Regions from separate parts of the Maribacter sp. TH_r10 genome, predicted to be linked through region 1. Evidence: riboswitches for the same ligand, from Rfam matches in the RefSeq annotation. Region 1 holds a riboswitch; each other region holds the start of a gene.

Evidence for each region. Region 1 has a riboswitch for S-adenosylmethionine ahead of R3X28_RS05120 (hypothetical protein). Riboswitches for the same ligand answer to the same signal wherever they lie in the genome.
Region 2: it holds a riboswitch for S-adenosylmethionine, as region 1 does, so the genes downstream of both, R3X28_RS17025 (O-acetylhomoserine aminocarboxypropyltransferase/cysteine synthase family protein) here and R3X28_RS05120 (hypothetical protein) in region 1, are expected to answer to the same signal.
Region 3: it holds a riboswitch for S-adenosylmethionine, as region 1 does, so the genes downstream of both, R3X28_RS17075 (homocysteine S-methyltransferase family protein) here and R3X28_RS05120 (hypothetical protein) in region 1, are expected to answer to the same signal.

The regions. Positions count from the first base shown of each region.
Region 1 is NZ_JAWMPY010000001.1:1,237,535-1,244,971, forward strand. Features, by position in the region: gene R3X28_RS05095 (DrmE family protein) at 1-2,068, opposite strand, end outside; gene R3X28_RS05100 (hypothetical protein) at 2,540-3,787, opposite strand; gene R3X28_RS05105 (hypothetical protein) at 3,937-4,578, shown strand; gene R3X28_RS05110 (hypothetical protein) at 4,681-4,971, opposite strand; gene R3X28_RS05115 (hypothetical protein) at 5,411-5,725, opposite strand; gene R3X28_RS05120 (hypothetical protein) at 5,980-6,267, opposite strand; SAM-I-IV-variant riboswitch at 6,260-6,363, opposite strand; gene R3X28_RS05125 (hypothetical protein) at 7,216-7,437, shown strand, end outside.
Region 2 is NZ_JAWMPY010000009.1:67,392-74,828, forward strand. Features, by position in the region: gene R3X28_RS17015 (TonB-dependent receptor) at 1-1,444, shown strand, start outside; gene metK (methionine adenosyltransferase) at 1,748-3,004, shown strand; SAM riboswitch class I at 3,081-3,219, shown strand; gene R3X28_RS17025 (O-acetylhomoserine aminocarboxypropyltransferase/cysteine synthase family protein) at 3,343-4,620, shown strand; gene thrA (bifunctional aspartate kinase/homoserine dehydrogenase I) at 4,697-7,437, shown strand, end outside.
Region 3 is NZ_JAWMPY010000009.1:80,577-88,013, forward strand. Features, by position in the region: gene R3X28_RS17065 (nitrite/sulfite reductase) at 62-2,155, shown strand; gene cobA (uroporphyrinogen-III C-methyltransferase) at 2,148-2,945, shown strand; SAM riboswitch class I at 3,417-3,537, shown strand; gene R3X28_RS17075 (homocysteine S-methyltransferase family protein) at 3,785-4,792, shown strand; gene metH (methionine synthase) at 4,947-7,437, shown strand, end outside.

The sequences.
Region 1 (7,437 bases):
GTGGAAATTTCACATTACTATCTGGTTTTATCCAATTATTTAATGTGAGAGGATTCTTAATTGAAAGACCGTTTTTTACAAGTAATTGGTGTAATTCGTTCAGAGAGTTATACTCCTTATAAAATGATTCTAGTTCTGATTTCCACAGCTTAGAAAATTCTTCGATTTTGGTGAACTCTCCATTAACATCAAATTCTAACGCTACTTGATATAATTCTTCTTTAGACGAATTATCATAAATTCTAATTTTATCGCCTGTTTTAAGGTTTTTAACTTTTTCGAAGCGTTCTTGGTGTTTTATTTTTAGCAATACAGTTTTGTTTTCGTCTAATTCTAACTTCTCAGTTTCGTTTTCAAAAGTTAACTCACGAATAATATTCGTAGCAAAACTTTCTGAATAGTCAGGATTTATTTTTGCTTCATCGTCTTGACTAAAAAGTCGGTTTATTAGTTCGTCAATATTTTCTATATGTTCTATTTCTTTAAATGAAATACCAGATATAGCCTTTCTGTCTGCACTTTTTAGTTCGTTATATGTTTCCTTGTTTAATTTGTTTTCACAGTTATTGAAATGGATTTCTTCTTGTGGATATAAAAGAATATTTATCTTGTTAGAACTATACATCATTGACTTTAAATGATTGTAACCGAAAAAGCCCAAAAAGACGATTGTTTTGTTTTTGACAGTTAAAGAATTAAACTCTTTGAATGAAATAACATTTTTCACTTTATAGAAATCTATTTCTTCCTGCCAAATTTCTAAATATTCTTTTGGTGCAATTAAATAGTCAATTTTTTGAAAATCTTTTATCTTTTGAAATTTGTAATGAGCCGTTTTTTTAGAATTAATTAGAGCTAAAAACTTATCTGATATTTCGTTCCAAATGTCATCATAATCATATTCTCCTATATCAGACAATATTGTTTCTACAATGTCTTCTCCTTCTTTTTCAAAGTAGATTAATGCATTATCCAATTGCGTGAGTAGTCTGCTGTTAGATGATGGGATTATTATTGGCAATATATTTCGTACATATTTGTACAACTCATCTAAGTTAATGCCATATTCTTCTTCAATTTGTTTAATTGAATTATTGAAATCATTTAAAGCGAGTGTAAACTGGCTATTTTCTGTTATTATTTTATTGATTGGATAAGTTGTAAAATAATTAAAGTAATCTAATTCAGCTAAAGTCCATTTCCATTTAAGCAAGTTCGGAATCGAATTATTAGAAAGGTCTGTACTTCCAATTAGCAGACAATTCTCGATTTTACCATTATTTAAATCTTCTGTAATTTCAAGATGATGTTCTTTATATTTATTTTCTCCAATGAAAGTTATATTTCGTATTGTGATGTTTTGTGTTAAAATATGATTACGAACTGTTTCATAATCATTAACTACAAAAAGCATTGGGTCAATAGGTATATTATCTGTCTGTTTGCCAGATTTTGTTACATATTGAAAGGGAAAAGCTTTATGTATTTGTTCACCATTTATTTTATGTGCTTTTAGTTCGGACACGATGCTTTTATCGGTAACAATGACAGATTTATATTTGAATTTTGAAGGTAATTCGCTTTCATTTAAATTTAAAATATCTTTAAAAAATTCCTTGTACGAGTTGAACTTGAGTTTTACTTGTCTGTTTTTCAAGTTTGCGGTGGTAATTATGTACTTCTTTATTTGAGAATTCTTTAGAGTGATTTCTGCATTTTTACCTCTCAAAGTGAAGTTTGTTTCACTCTTGCGTATTATTTGATATCTATTTCCGCTTTTTTGTAATACATCTCCAATTTCATAAACAGTCGTATCGTCAATAAAATTGTCAATGAAATTGTAAAGTGCAAGAGTAAATATTGCAGGAATGTAGAATTGTGATTTGGTTTCTTTATCGGGTATATAGAGAAGCGTATTGTTCTTATAATCTCTAATAGTTTGGTAAATCAAATAAGAGTTTATTGTTTCAAAAGACTCAAGTTCTAACTTTCTTATTTTAAAGTGTTCTTTTAACTTTTTTTTGGAAAATTGATCAAGTACTTCTAAATATTTAATTAAGTCTTTCATTCTCTTTTCAGTTGGTCTTTGAGCGTTGGCTTATTTGTTAGCAAAAAACCAAATGTGCTATTTGTGTGGCTGGCTTTTTTAGTTCAAATGTTAATTTTTAATTCGATTTTCGCATTATGCGCAACATTGTATATAAACACTAGTGTATATATTTATGTTATTTACATACTTTAAATTTCCTATTATTAATTAGGTAGCTAAGACTAATTAGATAAACCTTAAAAATACCCGATAAAAGGTTTGGGGTCTATGTACTAGGTTCAACGTTAGGGCTTAACTAGATAAATATCGTAATAAAATTTTGAGCGGCATTACGGATATCTGTAAGGTTGGTATTATTTTTTAGCAGGTGGGGAGTTGTGTCAAAAAATCCCATTTAAAACTAAAAAGCAAAAACACATAAAATGCGGTTAATGGAGTCTCTGTCAAGGGTTCATGGGCTTGTGCAACGGTTACCGATATTGGCAGTAGTTATTTTATTATTTCAAGTTTCAAATGATTCGGTTGTCTTGAATACCAACGAATTGCTTGGGAACTAGCTTCTTTCATAAAACCATTCAATTCATTAAATTCAGAAGAGGTTATTTCTTCTCCAGTTAATGTGAAATTAGATTTAGCGTGAACTACTTTGTTACGAGTTTTATAAATTATTTTACTAGCAATGTTGCAAGATGTTGTAATTTTTTGCTTATCAGTTGAATAAGTTAATTCAGTTGCACCAATATGCTTTTTTATTTTCTTCTTTATTGATTCAGGAAGCTTATTAAATAAACTAACTATATCAAAACAAGTATTAAAAGACGCCTTAATTAAATCTTCATCGTTGAACCTATCACGCATAGAATTTGCCAATTCAAATATAGACCTGATATAATCACCATCCTCAAAAGAACTTTTTGGCGCATCAAGTTTCTTCCTCATTAATTCATTAGCTTCAATGTTTACGGCAATTGGCGAAAAATGCTCTAAAACTTTATAGAAATTTAAAAATTTTAATTCAGGGTCATTAATTTGTATAGCAGCAACAAAAAATTCCATACCAATATTATAAGGTTCTAATTCTCTTAAATCTGCTATATCTCCTTCTCCTATTTCTCCAGTTATTTTGTATAAATCATAAATTGGATTTCGTATTTCAGAGAATGTTATGGCTATATTGGTAGTGTCTGCAATTTCGAAAATGTATGAGTTAATTAAACTTTCTTCTTCTTCTTTACTTAAAACATCTTTTTCAGTTTCATACTCTATTTCAATTGTCATATAAGGAGAGATAGCCCCCCAATCATCTTTTTCATATTCATCAAGTTTCGTGGAAGCCATTCCAACAATAATTGATTCGTGAATTAGATTTAAGGTTATACCTTTTACCTTTGTATGAGTTGAATGATAAGTTAAAATATGTTCATCTGTAAATTCACTAGCAGCTACTAAGTAATATCTTCTTAGTTTAGTTTTTATATAAGAACTATTAACTATTTCAATGGTTTTAATTTCGTCAACCAGATCAATGAAATCGTCAATTTCAAAAAAAATATAATCTACTTCTCCTGGAAACCAAATATCGAGCCCTTTAATATCTTCTTTTTCTTCGATAATTTCTTTAATTCTCTCATCTGAAAAAATTAACTCCTCATTATCTTCACCAATTATTGGACAAAAATCAAAAAGGGCTTTAATTCCTTCATTAACTTTTTCTAACTGTTCTTTATTTAGTGTCATTTTTTTTATTATTGCCAACAATTTAAATGATATACCAATGTACGTATATTTCTTATTTGCAAGTAATAAAAATATTCCATGCTATATGGAGAAACAAGTTACATGTCAGATATCGGATTATTGACGTTAATAAAATCAACTCGGTGAATATGAATAGATACATTAAGGCTATGGAAATTGGATTAGCCAATGAAAAAGACGGTATTTCTTATTTTGATTTAGTTGAAGAGTTGGAAGAAGCATTAGGTTATTCCATGGAGGCTGCTACTGAAGCGACTTTTTATTTTTGGTTTGTAGATAATTACTCGACCCAAAATTATGAGATAAAACTATCAATTGAATGGAAATCAGATTTTCAGACTTACCTCGATTTGAAGCACATGGTAGTTCCCATGAATATGTCTAAGCGGGAAAAAGCTCAATCAATAAGTAAAAGAATAAAAAATGTAAAATGGTTTTTAAATGGTAATGCTGCAAAACAATATTTAGATTACCAAGAATTACAAGAATCCCGAATAGCTGCAAAACAGGCAAGTAAACAATCCAATTATTCTATTGGGATAGCAATAGGGGCAATTATCATGAGTACGTTTCTAGGGGCTATCTCAATATTCTCTAGTCCAAAACCACCTTTTGATGTAAATATTTTAGAGGACAGGAATAAATTAAAGCAATTGGAAAGGGAACTACAACAGCTTAAGATTGATATTAAAAAAGAGAATAACGAATTGAAGGAAAGGCTATATGAGGCCGAAATGTTGATTGCTGTTTATGAATCCGATAGTTTATAAGCTTAATTAATTTTGAAAATCTCCTTCCATCAAAACACTATAAACGATAGAAATTTGTCAATATTGAAACGGTCATAGGACTATACTTTGATAAGCCCTTAGCTATAGCTTTACATTTATATATAATTCATTCACTTTTATTCTCTCCCATCCCTTTACAGGAATGTTGTGGTATCGATCAACGTCCATTAGCATTAGAACGTATCTACTTGGGTATTTATAGCATAGCCTTAGATAGTTATTGGTAGCTTCCAGGTACCATCCTTTCATCCCTAAAGGTTTTTGTTTAACCTGCATATGCTCCAGCGCCTGTTCATAACGATGTTTTCCTATCTCTTTTAGGAGCTCCTTAATGACCTTTAAGTCATAATTTCTATATTTTATCGTGGACATAATCCAAAAATATGGAATATATCCCAATATATTATTTAAAAATATAAATATCCTCCTGGCCTTTGATGTATCAAAATTACAATACCCGAGGATGGAGCATATTGTAGCATGATAAACTTTAATAGAAAGCACAAACGGGATTACGATATCTAACTAATATAATTCCCAAACCTTAATATTCTAATTGGTCAATAAGCTAACTGAACCGTTTTTAAGGCCATCTACTGCATGATTGTCAATAAGAGGGTTAATTGTACTTTTGGTGATTGATCCTTTGATAGATTGGTTTAAATTACGTTTGGTGATTTGTTCCCAGCAAATGGGCCTTTTATAATATCCTAGGTAACTGTATAAATAGAATACTGGCCGCAAGTAAAAAACCCCAACATAAATGTCAGGGTTAAATTTACCATGTTATAATCTTTACGATTATTTAAGCCTACGAGATCATTTCAGTTGATTTTTTTTGTTCCATGTAAGCTGAAATTGTACTGTTGACAATAATATCGTTGTAAGTAACCCTAGAACAATAGAGTCCTTTAAATAAACCAGTTTCCTTATGGACGGCCAGCACAAATGAGGAAATATCAATTGTGTTTGCGTAATCTTCAGGAAACGCCAAGCACAAATCACTGTTCGTTTCGTTATTGTCAAAATGACCATATGCGAATGGTTGACCTTCTTTAAGGAATACTCCCATTGTAATAATATTGTTTGCTTTTCCGTTTACTGTTTTAAATTCAATGTTTTTCATAATATTTAATTTTTGTCTTGACCCTAAAATTAGTGCTAGGGCCCTACACTATTTTTGTTTTTGTAATTTTTATGTCTTCCAGTTATCATGCTACTTTAGGAAGATTTTGTTTAATTATTGGTTTTTTCTATTTCCTTCCCAGCTGGAATTTGGCAAGGGTGTGCCATGGAGGCTTTTAGGGCCCCTTTGAAAAGCATATTTGGTAAATGGTTTGTGATTTTACCTTAGTGCTTATTTAAGGCTTTGATTGACGGTCATGAGGAATTCAATTCGTCCAGTACGGATTGGGTAATAAATGTGCCATTGACACTTCCCCTGCGAATCTTACAATCCTTCTTTCGCATTCTGCGATATAGGGTAGATTCCGAACAACCCAGTAGCTCCAAAACTTCAGACTTCGGCATTAGCTTTCGGGCAGTGTTTTTCCTTCTTGATGATTCCTTAAGGAAGATAAGTTCATCAAGCACTTCTTTTGTGATCAAATAGCACTGCATGCCATTTAAATCAATTACTTCGGATAAATTAAAAGGATTGTTTAGCATTTTGTTTTCCTTGTTAGGCGAATCATTGGACCACCTTGGCATGCTAATCGCTAGGTTGGCGTTCTCTATAAAAGAGAAACTCTACAGATTCAGATTGAACTTTTATTTGAGTAAAGCTGAAATTAATCGCTGTTACATTGTAAATGTATGAAAAATAAATATATTACACAAGGGAACTAACGGGGTAACAAGTCAATGTAGTTTAATTAAACTAATGTGAAAAAGGATGATAATTTAAAATGTTAGTAATGAGTAGGTTAAATACAACTTTAATTAGACTAGGTTGTCAATCAACTAGAATGTGTTATTAAATTAACAAATAATTAACAAAAACAACTCTATTAGAACACTTTAAAAGAGGAATTAAGACTGAATTATTTCGGGTAAAATCATCCAGCTAAAGTAAGGCCCATCAAATATTGTTTATTACATATAAAATGTTAGTTGATAGGTAAGGTTTAAAAAGGGATTATAGTTAGTAGAGTCTTGGTAGGTAAATCCTAATATAAAGATTCCTCTATCAAAAGGGGGGGGTAGGGAGAAGTGAGAATTGAAGTGATGGGGTACCATGAAAGTGTAAGACACATCCTTTTCGTTGATACATCAAAATTACAATACGTCTTATGTCGCATATTTCCGTCGGAAGAGAATTTTTGGACTAAAAGGGTCAATGGGTATACCCCTTAAAAGATGAAACATGAACATAAAAACAATTATATAGCTTATTATCCCATAACAAAACATAAACTATTAGATAATACATTATTAAATATTTTATATATAGTATAAACTATCCTATAATACAGCAATACAGTATAAAATATCCCATAATGCACGATAAAATTTCCTTTGATCGTAGTTAACCTTCCATTGATCGAAAATGACCGCCTAGGTTTGGATCCTATTTAAGTAAATGTAAGTTTTGTGTTCAAACTTAAAAAATCGATAATGGAAGTAATCAAGCTTAAATTGAAAACAGAGAACACTAGTGGGGAACAGGCAATAATCATAGTGAAAAAATTTGTAGAGGCGTGTGTTTTTTTAGATGCCTCAAGGATAGAGCCATATATACATGACGATCAGTACTTCGATGATCTTGACAAATATCGATTTCTGGCGTTTCTCAAGTCCCAATTCGATTCTGCCAGGGAAAGCGGCATAAAGAGAATG
Region 2 (7,437 bases), on a different contig from region 1:
ATTGTCCATATCGGATATTACAGATGAGATCTCAGAAGAAAAACGGCAGAAACCATTATCCATAAACCAAAATGCCAACTTGTATTACACCTTGAACGACAGGAATATTTTTGCTGTGGAGGCCCAGTATCTGTATCAAGATGAGGATCCATTTTATGAGGCTATTCGAAGTGAATTCGCTTTTACCGAAATTTTTCCGGTAGATGAAGATCAAGAAATTTATAATTTGAATCAAATAAAGAATACGGTAACCAATAAGGTTGATGCGAAGGTCGACTATTACTATGTGTTGGGAGACAAAAGTAATTTGAACTTTACTTTGGGGACAACACAAAGCCATCAGAATTTCAACTCCGCTATATATCAGATATTGGACGGGGATAATATTTTGGATATTGAAGGCTCGGACTATGAAAACGATGTGACCTATAGTGTTTCTGATCTTTATTTAGGTTTTCATTATAAGGTTATATCCGGGATTTTCACGTTCAACCCTGGGGTTACCTTGCATCAGTTTAATGTAAAGAACGAACAATTGGGAACTACGGTAAAAGATGATCTTACTTCCTTGTTGCCAGATGTTTATATTAATGCCCAATTGAAAAAATCGGAAAACCTTAGGTTTAATTATAGGGTAACCCGGTCGTTTACTGATGTCAATAAATTTGCACAGGGGTATGTACTTAATAACTACAACTCTGTTTATCAAGGGAATAGAGGTCTGGAAAGTGCCTTGAACCATAATCTCTCATTGAATTTTTTCAGTTTCAATATGTTCAATTTCACGAATATTTTCGGGAATGTCACTTATACGAAAAGAATCGACGCCCTGAAAAGCAGTGCTGAAATTGTGGGGATTAACCGTATCAGTACCACAATCAATTCAAACTTCGAAGATGAATCGTTTTCGGCCAATGGGCGCTATGAGCGTACTTTTGGTAAAATTAAGGGTTCGGTGCGAGGTAGTTTGGCATGGTCGACCACCAATAACCTGGTAGACAATGCACAACTCACTTCCAATGCATTTACCCAAAATTATCAGGGGGCTGTGTCTACAAATTTTAAAAATGCACCCAATCTTGAAGTAGGGTATCGCTATAGTGTGAACAATTATGACAACGGCGGGCGGGAAACCACCTATTTCACTAAAAGACCTTATGCCAGGTTCGATACGGCTTTCCTTAAGAACTTTATCTTGACCGTAGATTATGATTATTACGATTACACCGATAAAGAAGGTACTATTGATAATAAGTATAGCTTCTTGGAATCGGATTTAACCTACCAACAGAAAGATAGTAAATGGGAATTCGGAATCAAGGGGACTAACCTGTTAAATACCAGTATCCTTAATAGGGATAGTACAAGCGACTTGTACTTTACCACACAATCTTACTTTGTGCAGCCGAGATATGTGCTATTTACGGTTAAATATGATATATAGTACGCTGAGGTATTGATTGCGAATACAATTGAATATTTTGGTGTTTTTTTGATAAAATACAATCGGTTTATATTATATAAGAAAAACATTTTTTATACTTTTGTCCCCAATCTTGAGAGGAAAGATTTGACTGATTGCAACCTCATAGCCTAAAATTTAAATTAGGGCCTGGTTCTTAAGGGAACTGGATACTGGACTAAGTTCGGTATTGTAAAAATGCTAAAGCAGTGATAACTGATTTCATTCAGTTTATTCGCCTTTTTCGCAATCTTTTTTTATTTCCTCCTATCTATTTTTATAAAAATGGCATATTTATTTACCTCAGAATCTGTTAGTGAAGGGCATCCGGACAAAGTTGCCGATCAAATCAGTGATGCATTATTGGATAGTTTTTTGGCTTTCGATCCCGAAAGTAAAGTAGCTTGTGAAACCTTGGTAACTACTGGGCAGGTAGTCCTGGCCGGTGAAGTTAGGAGTGATACATATCTAGATGTACAGAATATAGCACGCGATGTCGTAAATAAAATAGGATACACGAAAGGGGAATACCAATTCAGTGGCGATTCATGTGGTGTTATTTCTTTGATTCATGAACAATCACAAGACATTAACCAAGGTGTTGACCGTGGGTCTAAAGAAGAGCAAGGAGCAGGGGATCAAGGAATGATGTTCGGTTATGCCACCAAGGAAACCGAAAATTATATGCCTTTGGCTTTGGATATTTCCCATAGGATATTACAGACCCTCGCAACCATTAGAAGGGAAGGGACCGAGATTTCATATTTAAGGCCTGATGCCAAGGCCCAGGTAACTATTGAGTACTCCGACGATAATGTTCCGCAGCGTATCGATACCATCGTTGTATCTACACAGCATGATGCTTTTGATGCCGATGATGATAAGATGCTTGCGAAGATCAAGGACGATATTATTTCAATCTTAATGCCTAAGGTAATTGAGCAATTACCGGAAAGCGACCAAGCTTTATTCGATGATCAAATAAAATATCATATAAATCCGACCGGGAAATTTGTAATAGGAGGTCCGCACGGTGACACAGGACTTACGGGAAGAAAGATCATAGTAGATACTTATGGTGGTAAAGGGGCACATGGCGGTGGTGCTTTCAGTGGCAAGGATCCTAGTAAAGTGGATCGTAGTGCAGCCTATGCGGCACGTCATATTGCAAAAAATTTAGTGGCTGCCGGAGTTTCTGATGAAATATTGGTACAGGTAAGTTATGCCATAGGCGTTGTAGAGCCAACATCGATTTTTGTGAATACCTATGGTACATCTAAAATTTCATATTCAGACGGGGAAATAGCGACCATAGTATCGCAATTGTTCGATATGCGTCCTTTTGCCATAGAAGAAAGACTTAAGCTTCGTAACCCTATTTATTTGGAAACCGCAGCTTACGGTCATATGGGTAAAGAGCCCCAGACAATAACAAAGATTTTTGAATCCCCTTATAATGGTAGGATTGAAAAAGAAGTGGAGTTGTTCACATGGGAAAAATTGGATATGGTAGATGCGGTAAAATCCGCATTTAAAATGTGATTTTTTTTAAAAAGATTAGGAAAAACCAAATACACGGCCTTATATTTGCCGTTCAAAAGTTCAAACACATATTGAATTGTTATCAAGAAAGGTGGAGGGAATAGACCCTGTGAAGCCTTAGCAACCCTTTGCCTCCTGTGCAAAGAAGGTGCTAAATTCTATCTTGAGGCTGAATGTTTTCAGTATCCTTTAATTTAGGCAAGAATAGATAACGAAACGAATTACATTTTTGTAATTGTCTCTTTCTTTTTAACTTTTTGATTATTCCTAGTTGCGAATCGCAGCACAGGTACTAGTGTTTTGATTTATTTTATTAACAACATAAACAAATTAAAATCATGGGTAATCAAAAATTTACAACAAACGCATTGCATGCCGGTCATGACACCACGAAAACGGGTGGAACACGAGCAGTGCCTATTTATCAAACTTCATCGTATGTATTCGATAATACCGATCATGCCGCTAACTTATTTTCGTTGGCAGAGCTGGGTTTTATCTATACAAGGTTGAACAACCCGACCAATGAAATTTTACAGAATAGGTTGGCTGCTGTAGAAGGTGGTGTAGGTGCTGTGGTCTTTGCTTCAGGGACTTCCGCTATTTCCACAACTTTATTGACATTGTTAAAGGCGGGAGATCATATTGTGGCTTCCAGTAGTTTATATGGGGGTACTTTTAATTTATTGAACGTTACTTTACCAAGGTTGGGAATTACGACCACGTTCGTCGATGCTTCAGAACCTGCAAATTTCGGAAAAGCGGTACAAGATAATACAAGGGCAATTTTTGTGGAATCGTTGGGAAATCCAAAATTAGATGTGTTGGATCTAAAATCTATTTCAGAACAAGCCAAAACAGCCCAAGTGCCTTTCATTGTCGATAATACTGTTGCATCGCCAGCTTTGTTGAATCCTATTGAATACGGTGCGAACCTTGTGATCCATTCGCTGACGAAATATATCGGTGGCCAAGGAACTTCTTTGGGTGGTGCTGTAATCGATGCAGGTACATTTGATTGGGCAAACGGCAAATATCCGGAATTCACCGAACCTTCTGCAGGTTATCACGGTTTGGTATATAGCGAAGCCTTAGGAGCAGCGGCATTTACATTTAAATTGATTTTGGAAGGATTACGCGATTTCGGAGGTGCACTTAGTCCGTTTAACGCTTTTCAGATCATTCAAGGTTTGGAAACATTATCCGTTCGTATAAAGCAGCATAGTGAGAATGCGTTGGAGTTGGCTACATGGTTAGAAGGACGGGAAGAGGTCGCATGGGTAAATTACCCAGGTCTGAAAAGTAGCAAGTACTACGATTTGGCCCAGGAATATTTGCCAAAAGGTCAAAGCGGTTTGGTAACATTCGGTGTAAAAGGTGGGTTCGAAGCTGCAAAAAAAGTCACCGATGCGACTAAAATATTCTCTTTATTGGCCAATATCGGTGATACGAAATCTTTGATCATCCATCCTGCGAGTACAACACACCAACAATTGACGGAAGAGCAACAAGAAACCGCAGGGGTAGGTCAGGATTTGATTCGTTTATCTGTGGGATTGGAAGATATAGAAGATCTTAAGGCTGATTTAGAACAAGCTTTTTCGACAATTGGATAATCGGATTTATCTTAAATTTAGAGTACTTTTCAACAGTTAGGTTAGGAGGTGTTCAAATTAATACAGAACTTATAGAATGCTACATCAATTAGAAATTAAAGATTTTAAGACAATAAGCGGAGTGTCCCAGGATATTTCACTGTCTTACCAGCTTTTTGGGAAACCACTTCATGAGGCACCTATTGTCTTGGTCAATCATGCGCTTACGGGAAACTCCAATGTAACTGGGCCCGACGGGTGGTGGTCTGCCCTGATCGGGGAAGGAAAATGTATCGATACCAATAAGTATACGATAATGGCCTTCAATATACCCGGTAATGGTTATGACGGTTTTGTCATTGAAAACTATAAGGATTTTGTAGCAGGTGATATTGCCCGTATTTTTTTATCGGGATTGAAGGCATTGAAAATAGATAAACTCTTTGCTTTATTGGGAGGTTCCTTAGGTGGGGGTATTGCTTGGGAAATGGCTGCGATTGACCCCAGTTTAACGACCCATTTGATTCCGGTTGCTTCTGACTGGAAATCTACCGATTGGTTAATAGGTAATTGCCAAATACAAGAACAGTTCTTGGTCAACTCCAAACAGCCGGTACACGATGCCCGTATGCATGCCATGCTTTGCTATAGAACGCCAGAATCTTTCAAAGAAAGGTTTAAGAGAAGTACCAATGAAGAGTTACAGGTCTTTAATGTGGAAAGTTGGTTAATGCACCATGGGGAAAAGTTGAAAGACCGTTTTCAACTATCCGCTTATAAGTTGATGAACCAATTGCTGAAAACTATCGATATTACTCGGAATGGGGAATCTGCCTTCGTGGATCTTCAGAACAGTGATACCAATATACACATCATCGGGGTTGATTCCGATTTGTTCTTCACGGCAAAGGAAAACAAGGAAACGTTTAAGCAATTGGCACAGGCCAAAAGCAATGTTACCTATGGTGAGGTACAATCGTTACATGGGCATGATGCCTTTCTTATCGAGTTTGAACAAATGCAAAAACTCCTTAACGGAATCTTTAATGCAGATGGAAAGACCGACCGGGTTACCATATTGAAATTCGGAGGAAAATCATTGAGCAACGGGGAAGGTTTGGGCCATGTTTTGGATATTATTGTCAATAAAGTCGAAAACGGAGAGAACATTGCAGTGGTACTTTCGGCTAGGGAGAAAGCTACCGATCAGTTAGAGACCATGCTGGAAAAGGCAGCACGGGGAGAAGATTATTCAAAGGACTTCACAGCTTTTGAAAACTACCAGACGCATACCTTTAAAAACGTGAACCTGGAAAAGGATTATGAAGCATTGTTCAAATTGTTCGAAGGTGTTTCCCTTTTAGGGGATTACAGTCCTAAAATTAGGGATCAAGTCTTGGCGTTTGGTGAGCTTATTTCCGCAAAACTGGTTACCAAGCTTTTGATAGGAAGGGGGATTAAGGCAAAGTTGATGGATTCCCGTAGATTGATCAAAACAGATAATACTTTTGGCGATGCCCATGTAATCGAAGCTCTTTCCAAAGAAAACGTATTGCGCGAATTTTCACGTTTGGATCATGATACTGTTCCTATTATAACTGGTTTTATAGCATCTACGGAAGATGATGAAACCACAACCTTGGGAAGAAACGGCAGTAATTATTCCGCGGCCATGATGGCCAATTACCTCGATGCGGTAGAGCTTCAGAACTATACGCATGTCGATGGTATATTTACAGCGAACCCTGATTATGTATCAGAGGCAAAACGAATTTCGGAACTTTCATATAGTGAGGCCAATGAATTGGCAAATTTCGGGGCAACCATTTTACATGCAAAGACCATCATCCCTTTGATTGAGAAAAATATTCCTTTACGAATATTGAATACGTTCAAGAGCGATAATGAGGGAACATTGATAAGTGCCAAATCCAATAAAGAGGGGATAAAATCCTTATCGGTCATAGAAAATGTAGCTTTGATCAATCTTGAAGGTAGGGGCTTATTGGGCAAAGTAGGTGTAGATGCCCGAATATTCAGATCCTTGGGGGATAATAATATTAGTGTAAGCATTGTGGCACAAGGCTCTTCGGAACGGGGGATCGGTTTGGTAGTGAATGCGGATAAAGCACAAAAGGCCAAGCTGGCCCTGCAGCGCGAGTTTGCCCATGACTTTCAGTCGAAAGACATTAATCAGATAACAGTTGCAGAAGATGTTTCCGTTATTTCCATTGTGGGCCAAGACCTAAGTACCTTCCATAAACCGTATAACGCTTTAATAAAGAATCAAATAGTGCCGTTGCTTTTCAATAATACGGTATCGGGTAAGAACGTAAGTTTGGTGGTTCGAAAAACTGATTTGAACAAAGCGCTAAATGTTATGCACGGACAGATTTTCGGAATTAGCAAAAAAGTCAACATCGTTGTTTTTGGGCATGGTAATGTTGGTGGAACGTTAATAGACCAGATTCTTAAATCTTCGAAAACCATAGAAAAACGTAAAGGCATCGATTTGAATGTTTTTGCCGTAGCAAATTCGAAAAAGGTTCTTTTGAATAAAAAGGGCGTTTCAAAGAATTGGTTAACGGCCTTGGAAGACAAGGGTGTACCCTATGAAATAGGGGATATTTTCGAGTATGCCAAAAAGAACCATTTAGAGAATTTAATTGCTGTGGACAACACCGCTAGCCAGGATTTTGTCGCCCATTATTTTGACTTGGTGGAAAATGGATTCGATTTGGTTTCCTCGAACAAAATAGCAAATACCCTTGGGTTCGATTATTATCAATTGCTGAGAGAGGAATTGGATAAAAACCAAAAACAGTATTTATATGAGAC
Region 3 (7,437 bases), on a different contig from region 1:
CTATGGGCAAAATAGAAGAATATGGCAGGGTATTTTGCTTAAAATTTATCAATAATAGAATATGCGAAGTTTTAGAACAGAAATAGAAAATCCGGTGGTAGAAAAGGATATCATCGAGTTAGAGGCGAAAATCCGTCAGTTTAAAGATGGAAAGCTTGATGAAGAGAAATTCCGAAGCCTTCGTTTGGCCCGCGGTGTATACGGACAGCGACAGTTCGGTGTTCAGATGATTCGCATTAAACTGCCCTATGGTAAGGTAACATCGACCCAACTTAGAAGAATTTGTGAGGTTTCCGATGAATATTCAACCGGTAGATTGCATATTACTACAAGACAAGATATTCAGATACACTATGTGGATTTAGATAGGACACCTGAGCTTTGGGCCCAATTGGAAAAGGATGATATAACATTAAGGGAAGCTTGTGGTAACACCGTAAGAAACGTAACGGCGAGCGAAACGGCCGGGATAGATGTTGATGAACCTTTTGACGTTTCACCGTATGCACATGCCCTTTTCGATTATTTTCTTCGAAATCCCATTAGTCAGGAAATGGGACGAAAATTCAAGGTTTCTTTCTCGGCAAGTGATGCAGATACGGGATTGTCCTATATGCACGATTTAGGCTTCATTGCCAAAGTGGAAAATGGGGTACGCGGATTTAAGGTCATGTTGGGCGGTGGTCTGGGATCACAACCCCGACATGCCGATGAGTTGTTCCCGTTTTTACCTACAAATAAGATTATTCCTTTAATGGAAGGTGTTGTGCGGGTTTTTGATCGCTATGGGGAACGTAAGAGTAGGTCTAGGGCAAGATTAAAATTCTTGTTGAAAGATGTTGGTTTGGAAGGTTTTAAACAATTGGTCGAAGATGAGAAGAAAGCAGTACCTTTAAAGTCATATGCTATAGTTGCCGAAACGTATCCAAAACCTAGTATTTCAACAATAACCGATGTGCCCCAAGTTGAAATAGCTGATAAAGCTGCTTTTGAAACGTGGAAATCAACGAATCTTGTCCCTCAAAAACAAGAAGGGTATGTGGCAATCGGTATTAAGGTACTTTTAGGTGATTTCTATACCGATAAAGCTCGTTTATTGGCAACATTGGTCGAAAAATATGCGGCTGGGGAATTACGTTTATCCCTACGTCAGAATATTTTGATTCCTTATGTGAAAGAAGAATTGGTACCTTTCTTTTATTCAGAACTCTTGAAAATGGGATTTGCGGATGCTGGTTATAATAAGGCAGTTGATATTACTTCTTGTCCAGGAACCGATACCTGTAATTTGGGAATTGCAAGTAGTACGGGAATCGCCACGGAATTGGAAAGGGTAATCAAAGCAGAATATCCAAAATATATTAATAACCCCGATGTACTTATCAAAATTAGTGGTTGTATGAATGCATGCGGGCAGCATAGCATGGCAAACATTGGTTTTCAAGGGATGTCTATAAAAACCAAGGATAAATTGGTTGCCCCTGCATTACAGATTTTATTGGGCGGAGGAAATTTAGGCGATGGTAATGCGGCCTTTGCGGATAAAGTTTTAAAAGTGCCAAGTAAAAGAGGACCGGAAGCCCTCCGCATTATTCTGAACGATTTTGAGGCCAATGGTAATGGGGCTTCTTATGTCACATACTATGCAGAAAAAGGAAAATCCTATTTTTATGACCTATTAAAACATTTAAGCAATTTAGATACGATCACCCCTAGTGATTATATCGATTGGGGTTCAGAGGAAAAATATCAAAAAGCGATCGGGGTAGGCGAGTGTGCAGGAGTGGTCATAGATTTAGTAGCGACTTTACTCTACGAAAGCGAGGAAAAAATCGTTAATGCGATTTCAGCTATTCATGAACAAAAATGGGCGGCCAGTATCTATCATTCGTATACTGCAATGGTAAATGCGGCAAAGGCACTATTGACTTCGGAAAATACGAAAACGAATACCCATATTAGTATAATAGAGGATTTTGATGAAATCTTTGTACAATCCAATCGATTAAAGGTCGAAGGTGGGTTTACCGATATGGTACTTCAAATAAAGTCAAATGAGCCTACTGAAACGTTTGCCAAGAATTACTTGAAGGAGGCTCAAGATTTTCTTGAGAGTATTGATGCATATAGAAAATTAGATTTATCCAATGTTTAAGCAACCCAAATTAACAGTGGTCGGGGCAGGGCCAGGCGATGTGGATTTGATTACCGTAAAAGGGGTCAAGGTCTTGGCAAGTGCCGATGTTATTTTGTACGATGCTTTGGTAGACGATGTCTTGCTGGGTTATGCGCCAAAGGCCGAACATATTTTTGTGGGTAAGCGAAGAGGGTGTTATTCCTATGAACAGGACCAAATAAATGAACTTATTGTAAGTAGGGCATTGAGCCATGGTCATGTTGTACGATTAAAAGGGGGTGATCCATTTGTTTTTGGTAGAGGTGCTGAGGAAATGGAATATGCAGCTGCTCAAGGAATAGAAGTAGCTATGGTTCCGGGTATATCCTCCTCGGTGTCCGTACCGGCTTCCCAACAGATTCCTGTAACCAAAAGGGGTTCATCGGAAAGTTTTTGGGTAATTACAGGGACAACAAAGGAACATAAATTATCTGAAGATGTTCGTTTGGCGGCAAAATCCAATGCTACCGTGGTGATTCTTATGGGGATGAGTAAATTAGGTGCGATAGTTGATCTTTTTAAACAAGAAGGAAAGTCAAATATGCCCATTGCCATTATTCAAAACGGCACTCGAAAAAATGAGAAAGTCGGTGTAGGGACCATAAGTACCATTGTTAAGACGGTTGAAAAGAAGGAATTGAAAAATCCCGCGATCATTATTATCGGGGATGTGGTTAAACATCGAGAACGTATTTCGGAGCTTCAAAATAATTATTCAGAAAGTGATGTACAAGCAGATTTGCCTAACGGAATCAATTTCATAAAATAGGTATTCAAGGTCATTGATTGCTTTATTCTTAAAAACTTTGTTTGGGAATGATAGTAAGGCATTCCGAAACCCTAAATTTCTTTAATCACCTGTATTAGGTACTTGTTATCAGCGATACAATGGTCGATTGTCTTTCATATTGTGAATGTAGAAAGGTTGTCATGGCTATGAAAAGGTAATGTTTGAATGGCTATTCCGACAAATTCAATGAATAAGACAAAAGCAAAAAGCTCGCGGTGGTTTTTCCAGAATTCCTTCGGTAATAAAAAATCATGTAATACACGGTCTAAATGCTTTTAAGGGTGCATTTTAGGGGAACTTTGAGCAAAAGGTTGTAAAGATGAGGGAAGGGTCATGTAGTTTTTGTCTACAAGAGGTGAAATTTAAAGCAATAGCCTAAAACTAAGGTTATTCCTTGTTTTTGAGCAAACAGTGCCGTTAATTTGCAACGAGTTCTTTAATACATTGAAGAAGTTATCAAGAAAGGCGGAGGGACTAGACCCTATGAAACCTTGGCAACCCTTTTTTCCAGTCCGTTACGGGAATAAGAAGGTGCTAAATTCTATCAGGCCATGGGCGTGAAAGATAACCCCATAAAAAGGACATCTGTCTTAGCCCTTTCCTTGATCAATTAAAATAATAGAGCGTTATCATATAGAAAAAATGAAGATGCTTTGGTGTTTTATCATGTTTTATCATGTCTCACAAAATGGTTTTCATAACCTTTGAGGAGCAAAAAAAACGTGCATTTAATGCTCCAAGAATACCGGAAGAAGGGCATTCAAAAAGGGGTTTATGAAAAAAAAGGAAATTAAAGATATTTTTGGCAATCCGAAAACATGAAAGACATAAGGAGTATATTAAAAGAGAGGGTTTTGGTTTTAGACGGTGCCATGGGTACCATGTTGCAGCGCTATAAATTTACCGAAGAGGATTTTCGTGGGGAAAGATTCAAGGACTGGCCGAGTCCCTTACAAGGTAATAATGACCTTCTTTCACTTACCCAACCAGAGGCCATAGCAGCGGTTCATGCAAAGTATCTTGAAGCGGGTGCCGATATTATTGAAACCAATACTTTTTCGGGTACTACCGTAGCCATGGCTGATTACCATATGGAAGATTTGGTATATGAACTTAATTATGAAAGTGCCCGGATTGCAAGAAAGGTCGCAGATGAATTCACGGCAAAAGAGCCTGATAAACCACGTTTTGTTGCTGGCAGCATAGGCCCTACCAATAAAACGGCAAGTATGTCCCCGGATGTTAATGACCCAGGGTTTAGGGCTGTATCATTTGACGAACTACGAATTGCTTATAAACAGCAGGTTGAGGCTTTAGTGGATGGGGGAGTTGATCTTCTTCTTGTCGAAACTATTTTTGACACATTAAATGCCAAGGCGGCCCTATTCGCAATTGAAGAGGTAAAAGAAGAACGTAAAGTTGATGTGCCGGTTATGGTAAGCGGTACCATTACAGATGCTTCAGGACGAACCTTGTCGGGTCAAACGGCAGAGGCATTTTTGATTTCCGTATCGCATATTCCAATACTATCCGTAGGTTTCAATTGTGCACTGGGGGCCAGTCAGTTGGTGCCCCATTTAGAAGTCTTGTCTTCAAAAACCGATTTCGCGGTTTCGGCACACCCTAATGCCGGTTTACCTAATGCTTTTGGGGAATATGATGAAACCCCCGAACAAATGGCGGAACAGATAAAAGAATATTTAGAAAAAGGATTGGTGAATATCGTTGGCGGATGCTGTGGAACTACCCCGGAACATATTTCGGCAATGGCAAGTTTGGTCAAGGGCTTTAAGCCAAGAAAATCTTTGGCAAATAGTTTAGAGTAGAAGTATATGGCATATATTGAATTGAATACACCGTTATTCCTAGCTATGGGTCAGGATTCTTTAAATAGAAATAGTTCTTTGGATTTTCAGGGACAGGGAAAAAACGCAAAGAATTGCATGATGGATTTGTCAATTTTAAAAACAATTTTCGGTAATGAGTGATGCATCCAACATAAGAACCACCGTTGATCATAGTCAGGAATCCAAATATTTGAAATTAAGCGGTCTAGAGCCATTGATAGTTACTCCTGAAAGTAATTTCATTAATGTTGGGGAACGTACCAATGTGGCCGGATCAAGGAAATTCCTTCGTCTTATCAAAGAGGAGAAATTCGAAGAAGCCCTTGATGTTGCCCGTCATCAAGTAGAAGGTGGTGCACAGGTCATTGATATTAATATGGATGACGGACTAATAGACGGGAAAGAGTCCATGGTAAAGTACTTGAACCTTTTAATGGCAGAACCCGATATAGCCCGGGTGCCCATTATGATAGATAGTTCTAAATGGGAGATTATCGAGGCAGGTCTTCAAGTGGTACAAGGTAAATCCGTTGTGAATTCCATTAGTCTAAAAGAGGGTAAGGAACAATTCGTTCAACATGCCAAATTGATAAGGCGTTATGGGGCTGCGGTTATCGTAATGGCTTTTGATGAGGTAGGCCAAGCGGATAACTTTGAACGAAGGGTTGAGATAGCAAAACGCTCGTATGACATTTTGGTCAATGAAGTGAATTTTGCCCCCGAGGATATTATTTTCGATTTGAACGTGTTCCCCGTTGCTACGGGAATGGATGAGCATAGACGAAATGCCCTTGACTTTATCGAGGCCACCAAATGGGTGCGGGAAAACCTTCCTTTCTGTAGTGTAAGTGGTGGTGTTAGTAATGTTTCCTTTAGTTTTCGCGGTAATAATCCAGTAAGGGAAGCCATGCATTCGGTTTTTCTGTATCATGCCATAAAAGCAGGTATGAATATGGGAATCGTAAACCCTACGATGTTAGAGGTTTATGATGATATTCCGAAAGATTTGTTGGAACATGTAGAAGATGTGATTCTTGATCGTAGGGACGATGCAACCGAGAGATTGCTCGATTTTGCAGAATCCGTGGTTGGTAAGGCCAAAGAGAATAAAATCGATCTTTCATGGAGAGAGGAACCTCTGCAGAATAGGATTACTAGGGCTTTGGTCAAAGGTATCGACCAGTATATCGTTGAAGATGTAGAAACCGCCCGTAAAAGTGTAGATAATACTATTGAGGTCATCGAAGGTCATTTAATGACGGGTATGAACGTTGTGGGTGATCTGTTCGGAAGTGGTAAAATGTTTTTGCCTCAAGTTGTAAAGTCTGCCCGTGTCATGAAGAAGGCGGTAGCGTATCTATTGCCGTATATTGAAGAAGAAAAGAAAAACAATCCCGATGCGGTCTCTGGTGGTTCGGCTGGAAAAATTTTAATGGCAACTGTTAAGGGCGATGTACACGATATAGGGAAAAATATAGTAAGTGTTGTTTTGGCCTGTAACAATTATGATATTATTGACCTAGGGGTAATGGTGCCTCCGGAAAAAATCATCGAGGCTGCCAAAAAAGAAAATGTAGATGTAATCGGTTTAAGTGGTTTGATTACCCCTTCATTGGATGAAATGGTGTTTTTGGCTAAGGAAATGCAACGTCAGAATTTCAACGTGCCTTTGCTCATAGGGGGAGCCACGACCAGCAAGGCCCATACTGCCGTGAAGATAGATATTGAATACCAGAATGCGGTAGTGCATGTAAATGATGCTTCTAGGGCCGTAACGGTGGTTGGTGATCTTTTGCAAAAAGAAACCTCCGAAACCTACAAGCAATCGATAAAACTCGATTATGAAACGTTCCGTGATAAGTTTAAGAACCGGGCAAAACATAAAGAATATAGATCTATCGAAGATGCTAGGGCGAACAAGTTTCAAATAGATTGGAAAGGTACCGATCTTGTTAATCCAAATTCAATGGGTATTCAGGTTATCGATGATCTGGACCTGAATAAATTACTGCCGTTCATTGATTGGACCCCGTTTTTCAGAAGCTGGGAATTGCATGGTAGATTCCCCGATATCCTTACGGACAATGTTGTTGGGGAACAAGCCACAGAGCTTTTTGCAGATGCACAGGAAATGTTGAAAGAGGTGGTAGAAAAGAAATTATTGAAGGCAAAAGCAGTTTTCGGTTTGTTCAAAGCCAACACTATTAATGAAGATGATATAGAAATAGAGGCCGATGGAAAAAATTATATATTCCGAACCCTACGCCAACAATTGAAAAAACGGGATGGAGTGCCTAATTTTGCGCTGTCCGATTTCATTGCTCCCAAGAACCAAGGTTTACAGGATTATATAGGATGTTTTTGTGTAAGTGCTGGTTTTGGTACTGCGGAATTGGCCGCGGAATATGAAAAGAACCATGATGATTACAATGCTATTTTGATCAAGGCATTGGCCGATCGATTGGCCGAAGCATTTGCGGAATATTTACACAAGGAGGTTCGTGTTGATTATTGGGGATATGCCAAGGAAGAGCAATTGAGCAATGAGGATCTGATCAATGAGGGGTATAAAGGTATTAGACCGGCACCAGGATACCCTGCATGCCCGGACCATTTGGAAAAAT